Regions from separate parts of the Paenibacillus sp. MABNR03 genome, predicted to be linked through region 2. Evidence: riboswitches for the same ligand, from Rfam matches in the RefSeq annotation. Region 2 holds a riboswitch; the other holds the start of a gene.
The links. Region 2 has a riboswitch for glycine ahead of gcvT (glycine cleavage system aminomethyltransferase GcvT). Riboswitches for the same ligand answer to the same signal wherever they lie in the genome.
Positions count from the first base shown of each region.

Region 1 (3,416 bases), on a different contig from region 2:
AAAGGGCAGTGGACGCTTGTTTTATTGGTTTTCTATGATGAATGCTCGCCTTAGCTGCTCGGTTCTAGGCCTGCTCTTCCGAATTTCCCTGCGCGTTCCCCATCTCCTCCTCAGGCTCTGCACGCTTCGCCTTCGGTTTGGCCAGCTTCTCCATCATTTTCCGGCCCGTGGGCGTCTGGGCCAAGCCGCCCTGGGCCGTCTCGCGGTGCCTGCTCGGCATGGCACTTCCGACTTCCAGCATGACGTCAATGACTTCGTCCGACGGAATGGCACTCCGTACCCCGGCCAGTGCCATGTCGGCCGCAGCGAGAGCCGTTACGGCACCCAGTCCGTTACGGACGATGCATGGGATTTCCACGAGGCCCGCAACCGGATCGCAGATGAGGCCCAGTGTATTTTTTAACGCGAGACCTACCGCATGAACAACCTGCTCGGGTGTCCCTCCGCGCAGTTCAACCATGGCACCGGCAGCCATGCCGATCGCAGAACCGACTTCAGCCTGACAGCCGCCTTCAGCACCGGAGATAAACGAGTTGTTAGCAATGACATATCCAATCGCACCTGCACAGAATAGGCCGTTGACCAGATGCTCATCACTCCAGCCGAATCGCTCTTGGGAGCTGATAAATACCCCCGGAATAATGCCACACGAACCCGCTGTCGGCGTAGCCACGATCCGGCCCATGGAAGCATTGACTTCAGACACACAAAGGGCATAGGCCATCGCAAGTGCAGAAGCATCACCCGAACAGGTTTCGCCTTGACGAATATACTCCGCCATTTTCTTGCCGTCTCCGCCGGTCAAGCCACTGCGTGAAGTCGTATCCTCGGTAAGCCCTTTTTGCACAGCTTCCTTCATCACCTGATAGTACTCTGACATCTGCTGTACAACGTCTGCTTCGGGCGTATTGGTCTCCTGAACCTGCTCCTCAATCATCAGCTTGGCAATGGTTTTCGATTCAGCCGTACAGATGGTATTCAGTTCGTGCAAGTGCTTAAACCGCATCCGGTTCCACCCCTTTCTTCAAATCAATAACGCGAATATCCAGCACATGATCCAGTGACCGCAGGCGGTTCAACATTTCCGGACTTGGCGCTCCATCCATTTCCATCGCTGTCAGCGCTTCGCCATCCCGGGCTTTCCGGTCCACTTGCATGTAACCGATGTTAACACCTGACGAACTGATTGTAGACGTAACCGAAGCGAGCACCCCTGCTTTGTCCGAATGGCGCAGAACCAGTGTTGGAAACTCTCCACTGATCTGTACACGGAAATCATTGAGCGAATGCACCGTTACACTGCCGCCACCAATGGAAGCACCAATCAGCGAGCATTGACGCTCACCGTACCACAACTCAATCTTGACCGTGTTGGGATGCGGAGCAGGTAGTCCACTCGTAAAGAATTCAACCTCCATACCCGCTTGCTCCGCATATTCCTCGGCGTCCGGTATACGCGGATCATCCGTGGCATAGTCAAGCAAACCGCCGATCAGTGCCAGATCCGTACCATGACCCTGGTACGTATCAGCAAATGAACCGTATAATGTTAGCCTGGCACGTTCCGGGGTACATCCCAGCCACTGACGCGCAATTCTCCCAAGCCTTGCAGCCCCAGCTGTATGTGAACTTGACGGACCCGTCATCGACGGACCAATAATTGAAAAAACATCTTTAAACCGCATCCTGCACCCCTCCATATCGTCATATCCATCCAGACATGCACCATAATGTTCCTTCATTACTGAATGATGACATCAAAAAAGGACAGTAGAAGGCCTTAGGCCCTCTCTCTGTCCTCGTTACCTGAGAGTTTCATGATCAGGGGCAGCCGCAGTCGGCATACCGTTCTCATCATATACCCCTTGGGTGGCGCAACCTGCGCACTCTCCAGAGTTGCGTCCAACGATGGTACATTTACCTGAGAGATTAACCACTGCGCCGGGTGCGCAGCAGCTTGCTCCTTCGGTGCCTGGCAGCCCTATGGTTACACTTGGCCGGCTCAGGTCTCTCCCGCTCGTTCTCATCCGCTGTATGGTCAATACTCGTTCGAACACATATCAAACGCTTATCATTTTTAAATGAATCATTCATATAACAGATTAATATGCAACACACGTAATGTCAATAAAAGTGACGTATCATTATCATCTTGGGATTAGGATCAGGTAAAACGAATGGCATTCAGGTTTCGTGTCTCAACTGAGGCACTGGTTACGTTCGTGGCCGTTGTAAATTGGATACCTATCGTGTAGGCGTTATTTCCCGTTGCAATAGATGTATCGACGTAGGTATTAGATGAAAGAAAGCGTACCGTAGACGCAGTAATTCCCGTCCGGGAAAGAATCAGCTCGTTAATCAGAACTCCATTTCTGCGGAGTCGCATAGCGAATGTCACGCTCCAGTTGGCCGTAACCACAACGGCAATTTGAGCACTGTTATCAATCTTTACCCGTTGACCTACTACGACGGGGACATTGAGTGTCTGAATCGTTGTTTCCCCCGCAAGCGGTATAGCGAGTGCAGTTGTCTGACTGTCAGCAAATAGCGATGAACTCGCAGGTTCGGAAGCTCCCGTTGATCCCGTAACCCCAGTTGTCCCTGTAATTCCAGTCGTTCCCGTAGCGCCCGTCAGACCGGTAACTCCACTTATTCCTGTTGCTCCAGTTACCCCTGTTGCTCCTGTGATTCCGGTCGTTCCCGTAGCGCCCGTCAGACCGGTAACTCCGCTTATTCCTGTTTCTCCCGTGATCCCTGTCGCTCCGGTCACTCCAGTGGATCCTGTGACTCCAGTAAGTCCTGTAACGCCAGTATCTCCAGTAAACCCACTTTCCCCCGTGACCCCTGTTGCTCCTGTGATTCCAGTACTTCCCGTAGCGCCTGTTAGACCGGTAACTCCACTTATTCCTGTTTCTCCGGTGATCCCTGTCGCTCCGGTTACTCCAGTGGATCCTGTGACTCCAGTAAGTCCTGTAACGCCAGTATCTCCTGTAAACCCAGTTTCCCCCGTGACCCCTGTTGCTCCTGTAGTTCCAGTACTTCCCGTAGTGCCTGTTAGACCGGTAACTCCACTTATTCCTGTTGCTCCAGTGATTCCTGTTGCTCCGGTGATCCCTGTCGCTCCGGTTACTCCAATGGATCCTGTGACTCCAGTGATCCCCGTCGCCACTGTCACTCCGGTCGTTCCTCCCGGCGGGCCGGTAACACCTGTCATTCCTGTCACTCCAGTAATACCTGTGGGTCCCGTCGTTCCCACTATACCTGCTGTCCCGGTAGCTCCAGTAGCACCAGTCGCCCCAACTATGCCCCCGTACGCTCCCAGCAACTCCTCAGACACCAGACGGTGGGCTGTTACCAACTCCCCATTCTGATCCTTCCCCCATACGGAGACCTGAACATCAGCCGCAGCAGCATCC
Region 1 covers NZ_JBCIYR010000006.1:134,607-138,022, reverse strand. The annotation lists gene sdaAA (L-serine ammonia-lyase, iron-sulfur-dependent, subunit alpha) at 65-1,006, opposite strand; gene sdaAB (L-serine ammonia-lyase, iron-sulfur-dependent subunit beta) at 996-1,685, opposite strand; glycine riboswitch at 1,792-1,896, opposite strand; glycine riboswitch at 1,901-2,026, opposite strand; gene AAIH57_RS24855 (collagen-like triple helix repeat-containing protein) at 2,165-3,416, opposite strand, start outside.
Region 1: it holds a riboswitch for glycine, as region 2 does, so the genes downstream of both, sdaAB (L-serine ammonia-lyase, iron-sulfur-dependent subunit beta) here and gcvT (glycine cleavage system aminomethyltransferase GcvT) in region 2, are expected to answer to the same signal.

Region 2 (3,416 bases):
GAAATGACGTGGTTAATCACGGAAGGAATGTGGTGATCATAAATGCCTGCACCCAGAAAACTGGCGTGTGTCTCAAAATTGGCATTGGCACCGGCTTGCTTGGACATATGGCGCGTCAGCGCGTATTCATCCAGTTTGGAGGAAACGGGCAGCTCGCCCTGATAACGAATCTCCTGTGGAATGTCATGAAACAGATCCTCAATCGTGTCCACACCGATGGTCGCGAGCATGGCGCTCTGATCCTGCTCAGTCATGGGAATGTAACGGTGCTTGCTCATGCTTGATCAGCTCCTTGGGTAGGTGTCTTTTGCGTGCGTGTCCGTTTATGAAAAGGGGTCTTCACGACCTCGGCTTTCAGTTTCTTGCCGCGGATCTCAATCTCCAGCGGGGTACCCAACGCAGCATACTTGCTGTCGATCAGTGCGAGTCCCAGATTGCGTTTCAGCGTAGGGGACTGTGTGCCTGTCGTCACTTCACCGATCTGCACGCCTTCGGCGTAGATTGGATAGTGAGGGCGGGGAATACCGCGCTCCAGCACTTCGATGCCGACCAGTTTGCGGGCAGGCCCCTCATTTTTTTGCAGCAACAAGGCTTCGTGTCCGATAAAAGGTCCGGCATTCAGCTTCACAAACATGCCAACCCCTGCCTCCAGCGGAGAGATGGTTGGTGACAATTCCTGTCCATACAGGGGCAGCTTCGCTTCAAAGCGCAGTGTATCCCGTGCACCGAGTCCAGCAGGAACCAGTCCGTGTACTTCGCCAGCCTGCATTAATCCGTTCCAGACTGCAGAAGCCTGTTCTGCTGGTACGTAAAGTTCAAAGCCGTCTTCACCGGTATAACCAGTGCGGGACAGCAACAATTTTACACCGCACACCTCAGCATTCTGTACAAAGCGGAAAGGCTCAATCGTGAAAACATCGGTACCTGTAACTTTTCCAATAATGTCCACAGCAAGCGGGCCTTGCAGAGCCAGAAGAGCTGTCTCCTCGGAATCATTCTTCATGCTCACCCCAGGGACCATATGCTCTTGCAGCCATGCCCAATCCTTGTCGATATTGGAGGCGTTAACTACCAGCATATAATGCTGATCTTCCAGCTTATACACAAGCAGATCGTCGACCACGCCACCATCCGGATAACACATCAATGTATACTGCGCCTGACCGGGAACCAGTGTGGTCACGTCATTGGTCGTCATTTTCTGCAAAAATGCTTCTGCCTGTTCACCCCGCACGGTAAATTCGCCCATGTGAGATACATCAAACAGACCGGCCCGTTCCCGTACGGCTTCATGTTCCTTTTGAATTCCGCTGAACTGCACCGGAAGCTCCCAGCCTCCAAAATCGATGCACCGTACACCTTCGTATTGCTGATAAAGTGGAAAGAGTGGAGTTCTAAGCAAATCGGACATCAAATCACCTCGTTGTGGCCGCTGCGGGCCGAGTGTGTAACATGAATGAAGCAGTAATTTTTCGTATAAGTATAATTAAGGCTGCTACAGACAGCGCCGGCTGATCCTGGTTTTTCGTTTTTTTGGGAAAAAGGAAAAGGACAGGCCAAAGAACCGGCATGCCAGAAGCACGCTGTATTCTAAGGCTCTGTCCTTGGTACCTGAGAGTTACCCCGCCAATCAGTTGCAGCAGGTTTCCCCTTGGGTGATCATTACGCCCTGACCGGGCGATTAGATGCTCTCCAGAGTTGCGTCCCGTAAAAGTCCTTTTGCCTGAGAGATTCACCTCCCGCTTGTCGGGTGGTTTACTCCTTCGGCGTTACCGCATGCACATCCAAGACTCGGGTGTCACGGGTAATCTCTCCCTTTACATTCATCCGCGGGTAATGCACACAACAATAAACATTTACTCTCTCATTAAAACGTGAATCCACTATCGATGTCAAGAACGATATCATAGAAAATGATAAAAAACCGAATAATTCTTAGATTGTTAACGGTATTGTTCGTATATATAAAAAGATTACGCTTACTCTTCTATTATCCACCATTATATGTAGAGAGAGGATATTTGAGTTACAGGCCTTTAATGTAGAAATCTAAATATTTTGTGAGGTATCTTGACATTTGAATCCGAAATATCATACGCTAAGTTCTGGGAAAAAGGGTAAGGCCAAAGAAACGCATGCACTCATTAATGAAAAGCGAGGCGGATATCGATGAGCGAATTGAAAAGTGATTTCCTGTACAGTGAAGAGCACGAGTGGGTGCAAACCGTAGGGGAGGATACTGTACGGATCGGCATTACCGAGTTCGCGCAGCATCAGCTGGGTGACATTGTGTTTGTGGAATTGCCTGACCTTGAATCGGATGTAAAAGCGGAAGACAGCATTGGCACGATCGAATCCGTCAAGACGGTTTCCGATTTGTTTTCTCCGGTCAGTGGTTCAATTATTGCCGTGAATGATGCGTTGCAGGATGCACCTGAACTGGTTAACAGTTCGCCTTATGAAGAAGGCTGGATGATTGAGATTCGTGTTGAAGGTGATCTGACAGAAGCCTTGTCGAAATTGATGAGTGCCGATGCATATCGTAAGCATACAGAGGAGTAGAATGGTTTTGTACTAATTAGCCTATCATTTCATTACAAATAAATGTTCTTGCACGTTTTCAGAGCCTGTGTGAGCCTTGGTGCTTATGCAGGCTTTTTGTGTTCTTTAAGGCAGGGTTGGTCGCCAGAAAAAGGTGCTGGAGAGGATGAAATAAGCGTCGATTGTACAACCTATTCCCATAAAACCAAGACAGTAAATGATGTAAGTCACACACGAAAAAAACCTTGAATATCAACGGTTACAGCCTTCCAATCACGATAAAAACGATTACATAACCGTAATGTTGTCATCAATGATCATGACGAAAGTACGCTTTCCTTTCGTTGAACCGGAGACCAATCTGGCTTAGGATAACAGCAGGGGAGAAATGATACCCCTTTCATAAATTATAATCACTTGATCCGAGGAGGATAATACAATGAGTAACTTGGACCAAACGTCCAATTCCAAAGGCGGTCTCCGGGTAGGCGTTCAACGTTTTGGCCGATTCCTGAGCGGTATGGTTATGCCGAATATGGGGGCATTTATTGCCTGGGGACTGATTACTGCGCTGTTCATTGAAAAGGGTTGGTTCCCTAATGCAACTCTTGCAGAGCTAGTGGATCCGATGATCAAATATTTGCTGCCGCTGCTTATTGGTTACACCGGGGGTACCATGGTGCATGGCCAGCGTGGTGGTGTCGTGGGTGCCATCATGACCATCGGGGTTATTGTCGGTAGTGATATTCCGATGTTCTTGGGTGCCATGATTGCCGGACCTCTGGCAGCATGGGTCATCAAAAAGTTTGATAAAGCAGTTGAAGGCAAAATCAAAGCAGGATTCGAAATGTTGGTCAACAACTTCTCTGCCGGGA
Region 2 covers NZ_JBCIYR010000003.1:87,525-90,940, forward strand. The annotation lists gene gcvPA (aminomethyl-transferring glycine dehydrogenase subunit GcvPA) at 1-278, opposite strand, end outside; gene gcvT (glycine cleavage system aminomethyltransferase GcvT) at 275-1,411, opposite strand; glycine riboswitch at 1,597-1,698, opposite strand; glycine riboswitch at 1,702-1,827, opposite strand; gene gcvH (glycine cleavage system protein GcvH) at 2,170-2,562, shown strand; gene AAIH57_RS15620 (PTS mannitol transporter subunit IICB) at 2,981-3,416, shown strand, end outside.